Regions from separate parts of the Streptomyces tuirus genome, predicted to be linked through region 1. Evidence: predicted binding sites of a transcription regulator. Region 1 holds the regulator's gene; the other holds the start of a gene.
The links. The regulator HrcA, encoded in region 1, represses chaperone genes, less so after heat shock. The targets are predictions, from matches to a motif close to TTNGCACTCNGNNNNNCNGAGTGCNAA.

Region 1 (7,552 bases):
CTCGAGGTTGCCGTCGAGGTCCTCGTGCAGCCGCGTGAACTGGCCGTCGTCCTCGCGGTCGATCCACAACTTGCCCGCCGTACCGCCGCGGTAGCGCTTCCACCAGGCCGCCTCACGCCCCATCGGTGCGGACAGCAGCACCGTGTGCGGGCCGTGGGCGACGTCGCCGACGGGTCCGTACGGCAGGGTGGTGGCCGGGCCGCCGTCCAGCGGGACGGCGCGCGCCCAAGTGCGGCGCAGGCTCGCCTGCCCCTGGGTGCTGATCGCCAGCACCTCGCCCTCCGGAGTCCAGCCGCGCACCTGTGTCTTGAGGCTCCCCCAGTACGTCAGCCGCTTGGCCGGGCCGCCGTCGACCGGGGCGACGAAGACCTCGGGGGCGCCGTCGCGGGTGGAGGTCCAGGCGACGGTGGCGCCGTCGGGCGAGATGCGGGGCTGGGTCACCGGCACGTTGTCGGCGCTGACCCGCCAGGCCCGGCCGCCGTCGAGTGGAGCGAGCCACACGTCGTCCTCGGCGGTGAAGGCGACCAGGTCGCCGTGCACATGGGGGAACCGGAGGTAAGCAGACGATGTCACCCGATCACCCTATGCAGGGAGCACGCCGCGCGGACAGAGTTCGGATCACTTGCCCTCGACGGGGCGGCAGTCCGGGTACCGGTCGCACCAGACGGTCTGGGTGACGGTCACGGTGACAGTCGGTCCGGGCCGGCCGTCGGCGGGCCCGCCGACGGGGGGCGGGGTGGTGGAGTCGCAGTCGCCGAGGCCGTCGACCTGGAACCACACCTTGCCGTCCACCTTGGCGGTGATGTTCCCGCGCACACAGGCGCCGTCCACCGCGTGGGTGACCTTGCCGTCGACGGTGATGTCCTTGCCGTCCTTGGTCTCGCCCTCGCAGTCGACGGTCGCGACGGTCCGCTCACGCGCCGAGGGTGACGACTTCCCGCCGTTGTCCCCGTAGGAGGCCGTGCAGGTGAGCCAACGCACGCCCGCCTTCTGCCGGTTGAGCTCTTTGGTCACGGTCTCGTCGGTGGTGTACGCCACGGACGCGGAGCTGATGGCGCCGGGCTCGCAGGCGACGGCGCCGCCCACCGCCAGCACGGCGAACGTCGCCGCGACCGCCACCCGCCGCCCGCGCGGCCCCAGTCGGTACCTCGTCGAAACCCCCATGGAGGGGAGCCTGCCACTGACGGGGGCCGCGCGGTAGGGCGCAAAGGCGTCAGCCGCGCAGCGCCAGCCACTCCTGAAGCTCCAGAAGTCGGTCACGAGCAGGCGAACCCGGGCGAGTTCCTCGGTGCTTCCAAGCGGGTCAGGACCAGCGTCCGGTGCGTGCCAGGAGCACGGCCGCGGCGGCCGTCCCGGCGGTCGATGTGCGCAGCACACTGCGCCCGAGGCGGTACGCCTGCGCCCCCGCCTCCTCGAACAGCGCCAGTTCCTCCGGCGCGATGCCTCCCTCGGGCCCCACGACCAGCACGATGTCACCGGTGGCCGGGAGTTCGGCCGTCGCCAGCGGCGCGTCCCCGCTCTCGTGCAGCACGGCGGCGAAGTCCGCCCCGGCCAGCAGGGCGGCGACCTGCTTGGTCGTCGCCGCCTGAGCGACCTCCGGGAAGCGCACCCGGCGGGACTGCTTGCCGGCCTCCCGGGCCGTGGCCCGCCACTTGCCCAGCGCCTTGACCCCGCGGTCGCCCTTCCACTGCGTGATGCAGCGCGCCGCCGCCCACGGCACGATCGCGTCGACACCGACCTCGGTCATCGTCTCGACGGCGAGCTCGCCGCGGTCGCCCTTGGGTAGGGCCTGGACGACGGTGACCCGGGGCTGCTCCGCGGGCTCCTCGGACCACGAGTCCAGCTGGAGGATCAGCCGGTCCTTGCCCTCCGTGCCGAGCACGACGCAGTCCGCCCAGCGGCCCGCCCCGTCCGTGAGGACGACGTCCTCACCGGCGCGCAGCCGCTTCACGGAGACGGCGTGCCGTCCTTCCGGCCCGTCGAGGACGTACCGGCCGCCATGGCCCGCGTCGAAGTGCTCGACCACGAACACCGGCGCGGTCACAGCGCGCCCCCGCCCGTCAACGAGGCGCGGGCGGCGGCCAGTTCCCCGGCCAGCACCTCGACCAGTTGCCCGGCGGGCAACTCCCGGGCCATCTTGTGCCCCTGGCCGGCCCACAGCGCCATGCCCTGCGCGTCACCGGCCTTGGCGGCGGCCTTGCGCAGCGGCGAGGTGAGGTGGTGGATCTCGGGGTAGGCGGCGGGCGCGTACGGGCCGTGCTCGCGCAGGAACCGGTTGACCAGGCCTCGCGCGGGCCGCCCGGAGAACGCCCGGGTCAGCTCGGTACGGACGAACAGCGGGTTGGTCAGCGCCTGCTTGTGCAGGGCGTTCGCGCCCGACTCGTGCGTGGCGAGGAAGGCGGTGCCCAGCTGGGCCGCGCTCGCCCCGGCCGCGAGGACCCCGGCGATCTGGCCGCCGCGCATGATGCCGCCGGCGGCGACGATCGGGATGCTCACGGCCTCACGGACCTGGGCGATCAGCGACAGCAGCCCGATGCCCGTCCCGTCCGTCTCGGGGATGTCCCGGTGGGTGCCCTGGTGGCCGCCGGCCTCGATGCCCTGGGCGATGACCCCGTCCGCACCCGCCCGTTCGACGGCCCGGGCCTCGTCGGGGGTGGTCGCGGCGGCCAGGACGAAGGTGCCGACGCGGTGCAGGGCGTCGACGACCTCGCGGCCCGGGACGCCGAAGTGGAACGACACCACCGGCACGGGGTTGTCGCGCAGCACCACGAGCTTGGCCTCGAAGCCGTCGTCGCGTCCGCTGTCCGGATCGCCGAGCTCGGCCTCGTACCAGGTGGCCTCGCCGGCCAGCTGATGGGCGTAGACGTCGACGGCGGCGGCATGAGGGAGCGCGGCGCCGGCCGCTCCGGTGGAGCCGGTGCTTGCACCGGGGTACTCCGGCTGCGGCATGAAGACGTTGACGCCGAAGGGCCTGCTGGTGAGGCTCCGGAGCTGCTTGATCTCCTGGTACATCCCGTCGGGGGTCTTGTACCCGGCGGCGAGGAACCCGAGCCCGCCCGCTTCGCACACGGCCGCGGCGAGCTGCGGTACGGAGACGCCGCCCGCCATGGGGGCCTGCACGATCGGGTGGGGGAAGAGATCGGTCAGTGCGGAGGACATGACGGCATGTTGTCACGTCCTCCGAACAACTCCGAAACCGGCCTGCCGACTGGCATAGACCAGAGGAACAGGCACCTCCCGTCACCCGGGAGGCGTCCCGTGTCACCCGTTGCAGGCGCCCCGTCAGCGACCGTTGAAGGCGCCCGTCACAGGCGCCTCCTCAGCGACCGTTGAACGCGTCCTTCAACCGCGAGAACAACCCCTGCTGCCCCGGCTGGAACTGCCCCGTGGGGCGTTCCTCGCCGCGGAGTTTGGAGAGCTCGCGGAGCAGGCGCTCCTGCTCGGGGTCGAGCTTGGTCGGGGTCTGGACCTCGACGTGGACGATGAGGTCGCCGCGTCCGCCGCCGCGCAGGTGCGTGACGCCCCGGCCGTGCAGCGGGATCGACTGGCCGGACTGGGTGCCCGGGCGGATGTCGACCTCCTCCATGCCGTCGAGCGTCTCCAGCGGCACCTTCGTGCCGAGGGCCGCCGCCGTCATGGGGATCGTCACCGTGCAGTGCAGGTCGTCACCGCGCCGCTGGAACGTGCTGTGCGGCAGCTCGTGGATCTCGACGTAGAGGTCACCGGCCGGACCGCCGCCGGGTCCGACCTCGCCCTCGCCGGCGAGCTGGATCCGTGTGCCGTTGTCCACACCGGCCGGGATCTTGACCGTGAGCGTGCGGCGGGACCGGACGCGGCCGTCGCCCGCGCACTCCGGGCACGGGGTCGGGACGACCGTGCCGAAACCCTGACACTGCGGGCAGGGGCGGGACGTCATGACCTGGCCCAGGAAGGACCGGGTGACCTGCGAGACCTCACCGCGGCCACGGCACATGTCACACGTCTGGGCGGAGGTGCCCGGGGCCGCGCCCTCGCCGTTGCAGGTGTTGCAGACGACGGCCGTGTCGACCTGGATGTCCTTCGTGGTGCCGAAGGCGGCCTCGTCGAGCTCGACCTCGATGCGGATCATCGCGTCCTGGCCGCGGCGGGTGCGCGAGCGCGGTCCGCGCTGCGACGCCGTACCGAAGAACGCGTCCATGATGTCCGAGAAGTTCCCGAAACCACCGGCTCCGAAGCCGCCCGCGCCGCCGCCACCGGCCTGCGAGAGCGGGTCGCCGCCGAGGTCGTAGACCTGCTTCTTCTGCGGGTCCGACAGCACCTCGTAAGCGGCGTTGATCTCCTTGAACCGCTCCTGGGTCTTCGGATCGGGGTTGACGTCCGGGTGCAGCTCGCGCGCGAGCCGCCGGAAGGCCTTCTTGATCTCTTCCTGCGAGGCGTCGCGGCGCACGCCGAGTACGGCGTAGTAGTCCGTGGCCACTACGACTCCGCCAGGATCTGTCCGACGTACCGTGCCACTGCGCGTACCGCTCCCATCGTTCCCGGGTAGTCCATGCGGGTCGGTCCGACCACGCCGAGCTTGGCGACTGCCTCGCCGCCCGAACCGTAGCCGACCGACACGACGGACGTGGAGTTGAGTCCTTCGTGGGCGTTCTCGTGACCGATCCGTACGGTCACGCCCGGATCCTGCGCCTCGCCGAGCAGCTTGAGGAGCACGACCTGCTCCTCGAGCGCCTCCAGCACCGGCCGGATCGTGAGAGGGAAGTCATGCCCGAAGCGGGTCAGATTGGCGGTGCCGCCGATCATCAGCCGCTCCTCGTTCTCCTCGACGAGCGTCTCCAGCAGTGTGGAGAGCACCGTAGAGACCGTACCCCGGTCCTCGTGCTCGAACGCCTCCGGGAGATCCTCCACCAGACTCGGCACATCCGCGAAACGGCGGTTCGCCACACGGCTGTTGAGCCGGGCGCGCAGATCCGCGAGCGAGGCGTCGCCGACGGGCGCCGGGCAGTCGACCACCCGCTGCTCGACCCGCCCGGTGTCCGTGATCAGCACGAGCATCACGCGCGCGGGCGCGAGGGAGAGCAGCTCCACGTGCCGCACCGTCGAACGGGTCAGCGACGGGTACTGCACGACGGCGACCTGACGCGTGATCTGCGCGAGCAGCCGCACCGTACGCGCCACGACGTCGTCGAGGTCGACGGCACCTTCGAGGAAGTTCTGGATCGCGCGCCGCTCGGGCGCGGTCATCGGCTTGACGCCGGCGAGCTTGTCGACGAACAGCCGGTAGCCCTTGTCGGTGGGGATGCGCCCGGCACTCGTGTGCGGCTGGGCGATGTACCCCTCGTCCTCCAGGGCCGCCATGTCGTTGCGGACGGTCGCCGGGGAGACACCGAGGCTGTGCCGCTCGGTGAGGGCCTTGGAACCCACCGGCTCCTGGGTGCCGACGTAGTCCTGGACGATGGCGCGCAGCACCTGAAGCCTGCGTTCACTGAGCATCGCGCACACCTCCAAAGTCTCCGCCTGCTTGCCTGCCGGTCCGGCCTGGCACTCTGCGCGTGCGAGTGCCAGCATTCCCCGGCCCAGTGTACGGCGGTGGGGTACACCCCCGGCAAGGCTGGTCGTGCGGCGCCGTGCCCCGAGCGGGGCGCACCGCTAGCGTCGCCGTATGACGGTGACTTGGGAAGACCTCGGATGGGAGCGCGTGGCCGCCGGGGTGGGGCGGTGCCGGCTGCCGGTGTGGGACTGCACGGCGGGGCTGGTCGCCGGGGAGGGCGCCGCCCTCTTGATCGACGCGGGGTCGAGCCTCGCCGAGGGAGCGAAGTTGCGTGCGCAGGCGCGGTCGCTCGCGGGCCATCGTGTGACACATCTCGCGCTGACCCATCCGCACTTCGACCACGTCTTCGGGGCGGCTGCCTTCCCGGACGCGGAGGTGTTCGGCGCGGTGGGTGTGGACGCCGTGCTGTCGCGGGTGCGGGACCGGGAGGAGCTGCGCGCGGACGCGGTACGCCACGGCCTGGCGGCGCCCACGGCCGAGGAGGCGGCGCAGCGGCTGGTCCCGCCCGGGCACCTGGTCTCCGGCGAGTGGACCCTCGACCTGGGCGGCGGGTGCCAGGTGCTGCTGGCGAACGTCGGCCCGGGGCACACCGCGCACGACTTGGCGGTGCTGGTGCCGGGCGATCCGGAAGTGGTGTTCTGCGGTGACCTGGTGGAGGAGTCCGGCGAGCCGCAGGCGGGCCCCGACGCGGTGCCGTCGCACTGGCCGGCCGCCCTGGACCGGCTGCTCGGCCTGGGCGGTGAGGACGCGGTGTACGTGCCCGGTCACGGAGCGGTGGTGGACGCGGCGTTCGTGCGGGCCCAACGGGACGCGCTGGCGGCGCGTTTCGGCGTGTCGCGGTGATCATCGTTCGCCTTCTCCTATCGTCATCCGAATGCGCCAGTACTCCGCCGATCTGACCCCGCCGTGGAAGAAGCCCAAGCCGGTGCCCGAGGTCGCGGCGGAGCCGGGCCTGGTGGTGGAGGAGCCGGGGACCGGCTTCTGCGGCGCGGTGATCCGCTGCGAGGCGGGCACGGTGACGCTGGAGGACCGCTTCGGCAAGCACCGTGTGTTCCCGATGGAGCCGCGCGGCTTCCTGCTGGAGGGCAGGGTGGTGACCCTGGTCCGCCCCGCGCCGGGCGGCCCGGCCCGTCCCGCTCGCACGGCCTCCGGTTCGGTGGCCGTCCCCGGCGCACGGGCGCGGGTCGCCCGCGCCGGCCGCATCTACGTGGAGGGCCGGCACGACGCCGAGCTGGTCGAGAAGGTGTGGGGCGACGACCTGCGCATCGAGGGCGTGGTCGTGGAGTACCTGGAGGGCGTCGACGACCTGCCGTCGATCGTCTCCGAGTTCGCCCCCGGGCCGGACGCACGGCTGGGCGTCCTGGTGGACCACCTCGTGCCGGGCTCGAAGGAGTGGCGCATCGCCCAGTCGGTGACGAGCGAACACGCCCTGGTCGTCGGCCACCCGTACATCGACATCTGGGAGGCGGTGAAACCGTCGTCCCTGGGCATCGAGGCCTGGCCCAGGATCCCCCGCGGCCAGGACTGGAAAACGGGCGTGTGCAGGACGCTCGGCTGGCCGGAGAACACGGGGGCGGCCTGGCAGCGAATCCTGTCCGCGGTCCACTCGTACAAGGACCTGGAGCCGGAACTGCTGGGCAGGGTGGAAGAACTGATCGACTTCGTGACGACCCCCTGACCCCAGCTGCGGGCATGCGTGCCGCTAGGGGCGGCACCCGTCCCAAGGAGAGCGGCACCCCGCTCCGCCGGGCTGCGAAACCCCCCGCCCCCAGCACGAACGCCGAGCACCTCAGTCAACGAGGTCCCGAACAACCCCGTCCGCCAGCAACCGCCCGCGCAAGGTCAGCACAGCCCGCCCCTCCTCGTACGGCCCCTCCTGGAGCAACCCGTCGGACAAGGCCCGCCGAGACGCAGCCAGCCCCTCCTCCCGCAGCAGCGACAACGGCACCCCCTCCCGCAACCGCAACTCCAGCAGAATCCGCTCGACCCGCCGATCCTCATCCCCCAGCACCTCACGCCCCG
Region 2 (7,552 bases), 1.0 Mb from region 1:
CGCCCTGGCCCTGGAAGGCCTTGAGGAAGTCACCGTTCAGGCCGACCGAGCCGACGGTGATGGTGGGCTTGCCGGTGAGCTTCTTGGTCCAGCCGGCCAGGTTGAGGTCGGAGTCGTCGAACTCGGGCACCCAGTAACGGCGGGTGGAGGCGTGGAAGGCGTCGACACCGGCCGCCGCGAGCGGGGCCAGGATGGCCTCCAGCTCCTCGGGCGTCTCGGCGAGGCGGGCGTCGTAGGCCTCCTGCTTCCACTGGGAGTAGCGGAAGATGACGGGGAAGTCGGCGGAGACGCTCTCGCGGACGGCGGTGACGATCTCCTCGGAGAGCTTGGCGCGGGCGACCCTGTCGCCGCCGTAGGCGTCGGTGCGGCGGTTGGTGCCCTCCCAGAGGAACTGGTCGAGCAGGTAGCCGTGGGCGCCGTGCAGCTCGACGCCGTCGAAGCCGATGCGCTCGGCGGCAGCGGCGGCCTCGGCGAACGCGCCGATGACGGCGTCGATGTCGGCCTGGGTCATGGCCTTGCCGGTGGGCTCCGTCGCGCCGATGCGCAGACCGGAGGGGCCGACGGCGGGGGCGTCGGCGACCGGGGGCTCGCCCTGGTTGCGGACCATGCCGATGTGCCACAGCTGGGGCACGATCGTGCCGCCCGCGGCGTGCACCGCCTCGGCGACCTTCGCCCAGCCCGCGAGCTGCTCCTCGCCGTGGAAGCGCGGCACGCGGTCGCTCTGCCCGGCCGAGTCGTGGCCGACGTAGGTGCCCTCGGTGACAATCAGGCCGACTCCGGCGGCGGCGCGGCGCGCGTAGTACGAGACGACGTCCTCGCCGGGCACGCCGCCCGGGGAGAACATGCGGGTCATCGGGGCCATCGCGATCCGGTTCGGAACGGTCAGGCCGCCCAGCGTTACGGGCCGGGACAGGATTTCGGCGGCGCGGGATGCGGAGGCGGCGACAGTCACGTGGGGGCTCCCTCGGGGGTACCGGATGGTATGTGCATACGCATAGGACGCATGATTCAACCACCCAGCCCGGCCCCCGCATCCCGTCCCGGCTGTGATCCCGGACACGCGAGAGGCGCGCCCTTGAGCTCGCGAGGGGGCGTACCCCCGGACACGCCCGAGGGCGGCACCCCCTGCCGGAACAGGAAGTGCCGCCCTCGGTAAGGACGTTGATCAACCCTGGGGTCGATCAGAAGTCCATGTCACCGCCCGGCATGCCGCCGCCGGCGGGCGCGGCGGCCTTCTCCGGCTTGTCGGCGATGACGGCCTCGGTGGTGAGGAACAGCGCGGCGATGGAGGCGGCGTTCTGCAGGGCAGAGCGGGTCACCTTCGCCGGGTCGATGATGCCCTCGGCGATCATGTCGACGTACTCACCGGTCGCGGCGTTCAGGCCGTGGCCGACCTGGAGGTTGCGGACCTTCTCCACGACGACGCCGCCCTCGAGACCACCGTTGACGGCGATCTGCTTCAGCGGGGCCTCCAGGGCGAGCTTCACGGCGTTGGCGCCGGTCGCCTCGTCACCCTCGAGCTCCAGCTTCTCGAAGACCTGGGAGGCCTGCAGCAGGGCCACGCCACCACCGGCGACGATGCCCTCCTCGACGGCCGCCTTGGCGTTGCGCACGGCGTCCTCGATGCGGTGCTTGCGCTCCTTGAGCTCCACCTCGGTGGCGGCACCGGCCTTGATGACCGCGACACCGCCGGCGAGCTTCGCCAGGCGCTCCTGCAGCTTCTCGCGGTCGTAGTCCGAGTCGCTGTTCTCGATCTCGGCGCGGATCTGGTTGACCCGGCCCTGGACCTGCTCGGGGGAGCCGGCACCGTCGACGATGGTGGTCTCGTCCTTGGTGACGACGACCTTGCGGGCCCGGCCCAGCAGGTCGATCGTGGCGTTCTCCAGCTTGAGGCCGACCTCCTCGGAGATCACCTCGCCGCCGGTGAGGATGCCGATGTCCTGCAGCATCGCCTTGCGGCGGTCGCCGAAGCCCGGGGCCTTGACGGCGACGGACTTGAAGGTGCCGCGGATCTTGTTGACGACCAGGGTCGACAGGGCCTCGCCCTCGACGTCCTCGGCGATGATCAGCAGCGGCTTGCCCGACTGCATGACCTTCTCGAGGAGCGGCAGCAGGTCCTTGACGTTGCTGATCTTCGAGTTGGCGATCAGGATGTACGGGTCGTCGAGGACGGCCTCCATACGCTCCATGTCGGTGGCGAAGTACGCCGAGATGTAGCCCTTGTCGAAGCGCATACCCTCGGTGAGCTCCAGTTCCAGACCGAAGGTCTGGGACTCCTCGACGGTGATGACGCCTTCCTTGCCGACCTTGTCCATGGCCTCGGCGATGAGCTCGCCGATCTGGGTGTCGGCGGCGGAGATGGAGGCCGTGGAGGCGATCTGCTCCTTGGTCTCGACGTCCTTCGCCTGCTCCAGCAGGGCGGCGGAGACGGCCTCGACGGCGCGCTCGATACCGCGCTTGAGGGCCATCGGGTTGGCGCCGGCGGCTACGTTGCGCAGACCCTCCTTGACCAGGGCCTGGGCGAGAACGGTCGCGGTGGTCGTACCGTCACCGGCGACGTCGTCCGTCTTCTTGGCGACTTCCTTGACCAGCTCGGCGCCGATCTTCTCGTACGGGTCCTCGAGCTCGATCTCCTTGGCGATGGACACACCATCGTTGGTGATCGTGGGCGCGCCCCACTTCTTCTCGAGGACGACGTTGCGGCCCTTGGGGCCGAGCGTCACCTTGACAGCGTCCGCGAGCTGGTTCATGCCGCGCTCGAGGCCGCGCCGCGCCTCCTCGTCGAACGCGATGATCTTGGCCATGTGAAGTGGTCCCTCCAGGACTGGGGGTGATTACTTCGGACCGCGCCCGCGCCCGCGACGGACGGCTCGCCAGCCTTGTGGTTCCTTCCCCACCCGGCCTGCGGGCCTCACCGACCCGGTCCTTACGTTGTCACTCTCACCTTCAGAGTGCTAACGCAATGATTAGCACTCGACCCCCGAGAGTGCAAGGCGCGCTCGCGTAGCGAGTGCTCGTTGAGGGGTGGTGGTCGGGCGACGGGTGGGCGCAAGCGCCTCCGGGGGATCGGGCGGGGGCGTCAGCCCCTCGCGAACACCGCTCCATGGGGTGTTCGAACAGGCCGAAGGGCCCGCACCCCGGGGGGTACGGGCCCTTCTGAGAAGACCGGTCGCTGATGCGTTGGTCGTGGTGCGCGTTCAGGCAGAGACGCGAACCATGTCGGCCTGCGGTCCCTTCTGGCCCTGCGAGATCTCGAACTCGACCCGCTGGCCCTCTTCAAGGGTGCGGTAGCCGTCCATCTGAATCGCGCTGTAGTGGACGAAAACATCCGCACCACCGTCGACCGCGATGAAGCCGTACCCCTTCTCCGCGTTGAACCACTTGACGGTGCCCTGAGCCATGCCTAACTCCCCTATTACTGGCCCTTGCACAGATCCACACTTCGCGGATCCGGGTCAGACCTCACCCCCCACGGTTGGGGGCGTGCGCCGGAACGCGTCGACCGCGGCTGAATGTATCTGTCCAACTGCCGTCTGCAACAGGTCAATCGGACGAGAATTCTGGACGCGCCGGGTCCGGAATGTAGGGAGAATTCGTCCGAATTCAGGGCAAGTCGGGCCGCACAAAGGGAACAAAAGCCGCAAAAGATGCGCACACTTTGGCTACATCTTGTCGGACTCGCAGCGGGAATTCAGGGTTCCGATCAGGGGATCGGGATCGCGTTCCCCAACTGTACCGCGCTCAATCACGCAGAATTGCCCCCTCCGCTTCTCTCACGGAGGGGGCAATTCGATGAACTCTCAGTGACGGCCGTTACCGAAGGTAATAACAGGCCGCCCGACCGGTTCAGCCGCCGGCGACGGCGGGAATGATCGACACACCGGCACCGTCCGGCGTGGCCGTCTCCAGCCCCTGCTCGAACCGCACATCGTCGTCGTTGACGTACACGTTGACGAACCGACGCAGCTTGCCCTGGTCGTCCAGCACCCGGGCGGCGATCCCGGTGTGGTTCTTCTCCAGGTCGGCGATGACCTCGCCGAGGGTCCCACCATCGGCGGACACCTCAGCCTGCCCGCCGGTGTAGGTACGCAGGATGGTGGGGATGCGGACGGTGACGCTCATGACTTGCAACCTCCGGGTTGGGTGACGCACCTGCTTCTAGGGGCGCGGGGCTGTGTCGATTTGCGGCTCCGCCGCGCGGGCGCGACCAGCCCCCACAGGCCCGCAGCAAACAACGACGCTCAGACGAGCCCGGCCTCACGGAAAGACTCGAGGCTGGGACGAATGGTCGCCGTCAGACCCGTGCCCGCCACCGCATCCAGCGTCTTGAGACCGTCCCCCGTGTTGAGCACCACCGTGGTCTTGGACGGATCCAGCAGCCCGTTCTCCAGCAGCTTCTTGGTGACACCCACCGTCACACCACCGGCGGTCTCCGCAAAGATCCCCTCGGTCCGGGCAAGGACCTTGATCGCGTCGACGACCTGCTCGTCGTTCACGTCCTCCACCGCACCGCCGGTCCGCCGCGCGATGTCCAGCACGTAGGGCCCGTCCGCCGGGTTGCCGATGGCGAGCGACTTGGCGATGGTGTTCGGCTTCTGCGGGCGGACGACGTCGTGCCCGGCCTTGTAGGCGACGGACACCGGCGAGCAGCCCTCGGCCTGCGCACCGAAGATCTTGTACGGCTTGTCCTCGACGAGACCGAGCTTGATCAGCTCCTGAAGACCCTTGTCGATCTTCGTCAGCTGCGAGCCGGAGGCGATCGGCACCACGAGCTGGTCCGGCAGCTGCCAGCCGAGCTGCTCGCAGATCTCGTACGCGAGGGTCTTGGAGCCCTCCGCGTAGTACGGCCGGAGGTTGACGTTGACGAAGCCCCAGCCCTCACCGGCCGGGTCGCCGATGAGCTCGGAGCAGAAGCGGTTCACGTCGTCGTAGTTGCCCTCGATGCCGACGAGCTCGCCGCCGTAGACCGCGGCCATGACGACCTTGCCCTGCTCCAGGTCGTGCGGGATGAACACACAGGAACGGAAGCCGGCGCGGGCGGCGGCGGCGCCCACCGCACCGGCGAGGTTGCCGGTGGAGGAGCAGGAGAGCGTGGTGAAGCCGAAGGCGCGGGCGGCCTCCAGGGCCTGGGCGACGACGCGGTCCTTGAAGGAGTGCGTCGGGTTGCCGGAGTCGTCCTTCACGAACAGCTTGCCGGCGTCGACGCCCAGCTCGCGCGCGAGGTTGTCGGCCTTGACGAGCTTGGTCCAGCCGGGGTTGATGTTCGGCTTGTCCGCGACGTCGGCCGGGACCGGCAGCAGCGGGGCGTAGCGCCAGATGTTCGCGGGTCCCGCTTCGATGCGCTTGCGGAGCTCTTCGGTTTCGTAGGCCGAGAAGTCGTAGGCGATCTCCAGCGGGCCGAAACACTCCTCGCACGCGAAGACCGGGCCGAGGGGCACGCGGTGACCGCATTCGCGGCAGCTCAGCGCGGCGGCGGGGCCGAGGTCTACGGTGGATTCGGTGGTGCTTGCAACAGTCTGCGCAGCCATGTGAGGCGAGGCCCTTTCTCCTCATCTTCCTCACGACGCATCTCGCCGTGAGACGGATTTGGCACCTTCCCGAGCCGGGAGCCTCGCGCTGGCGGTCGACAGTGACCTACGAGTACCGACTGGAGGGTTGCCGGGGCTTCATCGGGCCGTTTCCCTCTGCCCCTCTGGATGAGCTGTATGTGGTTGTAAACGACGGCCGACCCCGGACATGCGATGGTCACCCGCGCTGTTCAAGACTGTAACCGACGACCAGGACAGTTGAGATAGTCGTCCGAACCGCGAGACGCGTCACATTCCGTCCCGCCGAGAGAACGCTAAGGAGCCGCCACGGTGCTGGAAGAAGTCGAGCGCTGGCTGAGCACCCGTTCCTGGTCCGCGAACGAGCGCCCGCTCCACCGGATCCTCGCCGCGAAGCAGCGCACGGGCCAGACGGTCAGCGTCGTACTGCCCGCTCTCAACGAGGAGGCGACGGTCGGGGACATCGTCTCCGTCATCCGCCACGACCTGATGCGGCAGGTGCCGCTCGTCGACGAACTGGTCGTCGTCGACTCCGGGTCCACCGACCGCACGTCCGAGGTGGCCGCCGCCGCGGGCGCGCGGGTGGTGCACCGGGACGAGATACTCCCGCGCCTGCCCGCCGTGCCCGGCAAGGGCGAGGTGCTGTGGCGCTCGCTCCTGGTCACCCGCGGGGACATCGTCTGCTTCGTCGACGCCGACCTCAAGGACTTCTCGTCCGACTTCGTCTCCGGGATCGTGGGCCCGCTGCTCACCGAGCCGGACGTGGACCTGGTGAAGGCCATGTACGACCGCCCGCTGGCCGGGGCCTCCGGGCAGGGCGGCCGGGTCACGGAACTGATGGCGCGCCCGCTGCTCAACATGCACTGGCCGCAGCTGGCCGGCTTCGTGCAGCCGCTCGGCGGCGAGTACGCGGCCCGCCGCTCCCTGCTGGAGCAGCTGCCGTTCCCCGTCGGGTACGGCGTGGAGCTGGGCATGCTGGTCGACGCCCTGCACCTGGCGGGCCTGGACGCCCTCGCCCAGGTGGACGTGGGGGTGCGCAGGCACCGCCACCAGGACGGGCAGGCGCTGGGCCGGATGGCCGCCGCGATCTACCGCACGGCCCAGCTGCGGCTCGCCCGCGGGCATCTGATCCGGCCGGCCCTGACGCAGTTCGAGCGCGGGGAGGACGGCTTCGAGCCGCGGACGTACTCCGTGGACACCGAGGAGCGTCCGCCGATGGTGGACATCGCCGAGTACCAGGCGCGGAGAGCGGCCTGACCGGGACGGTTTTCGGCCGGACGGGTCAGATCCGCACGTTTGAGCGTCCGGGGCCCGGGCTAGGTTGAGGCTTATGGCTTCGACGAACGGTGCTGCACAGGTGCTGGTGGCCTCCAACCGGGGTCCCGTCTCGTACACGGTGGGCGAGGACGGTTCGCTGGAGGCCAAACGGGGCGGTGGCGGGCTGGTCTCCGGGCTCTCCGCGATCGGCTCCGACGCGGACGCGCTGTGGGTGTGCTCGGCGCTGTCCGACGGCGACCGGGAGGCGGTGCGGCGCGGGGTCGGCGAGGACGGCGTGCGGATGCTGGACATCCCGGCCGACGTGCACGCCGACGCCTACAACGGCATCGCCAACTCGGTCCTGTGGTTCGTCCACCACATGCTCTACCAGACGCCGCTGGAGCCGGTCTTCGACGCGGAGTTCCGGCGGCAGTGGGCGTCCTACGAGGCGTACAACCGGGCGTTCGCCGAGGCGCTGGCCGAGGAGGCGGCCCGGGGCGCGGCGGTCGTGGTGCAGGACTACCACCTCACGCTGGTGCCGGGCATGCTCCGCGAGCTGCGGCCCGACCTGCGCATCGGGCACTTCTCGCACACGCCGTGGGCGCCGCCGGAGTACTTCCGGATGCTGCCGGACGACGTGGCCGGGCAGGTGCTGCGCGGCATGCTCGGCGCGGACCGGCTGGGCTTCCTCACCGAGCGCTGGGCGGAGGCGTTCACCGCGTGCGCCGAGCGGTTCGCGGGCGGGCTCG

Region 2: groL (chaperonin GroEL) is a predicted target of HrcA. The motif match lies at 2,967-2,993, and genes of this name have one in related genera.

The regions. Positions count from the first base shown of each region.
Region 1 is NZ_AP023439.1:2,325,504-2,333,055, forward strand. It holds gene IGS69_RS10805 (S41 family peptidase) at 1-573, opposite strand, end outside; gene IGS69_RS10810 (hypothetical protein) at 619-1,164, opposite strand; gene IGS69_RS10815 (16S rRNA (uracil(1498)-N(3))-methyltransferase) at 1,304-2,044, opposite strand; gene IGS69_RS10820 (nitronate monooxygenase) at 2,041-3,159, opposite strand; gene dnaJ (molecular chaperone DnaJ) at 3,320-4,456, opposite strand; gene hrcA (heat-inducible transcriptional repressor HrcA) at 4,456-5,472, opposite strand; gene IGS69_RS10835 (MBL fold metallo-hydrolase) at 5,642-6,373, shown strand; gene IGS69_RS10840 (DUF3097 domain-containing protein) at 6,405-7,208, shown strand; gene hemW (radical SAM family heme chaperone HemW) at 7,320-7,552, opposite strand, start outside.
Region 2 is NZ_AP023439.1:3,369,540-3,377,091, forward strand. It holds gene IGS69_RS15340 (NADH:flavin oxidoreductase) at 1-952, opposite strand, end outside; gene groL (chaperonin GroEL) at 1,182-2,804, opposite strand; gene IGS69_RS15350 (cold-shock protein) at 3,198-3,401, opposite strand; gene IGS69_RS15355 (MoaD/ThiS family protein) at 3,847-4,122, opposite strand; gene thrC (threonine synthase) at 4,242-5,528, opposite strand; SAM riboswitch class I at 5,547-5,703, opposite strand; gene IGS69_RS15365 (glucosyl-3-phosphoglycerate synthase) at 5,859-6,803, shown strand; gene IGS69_RS15370 (alpha,alpha-trehalose-phosphate synthase (UDP-forming)) at 6,877-7,552, shown strand, end outside.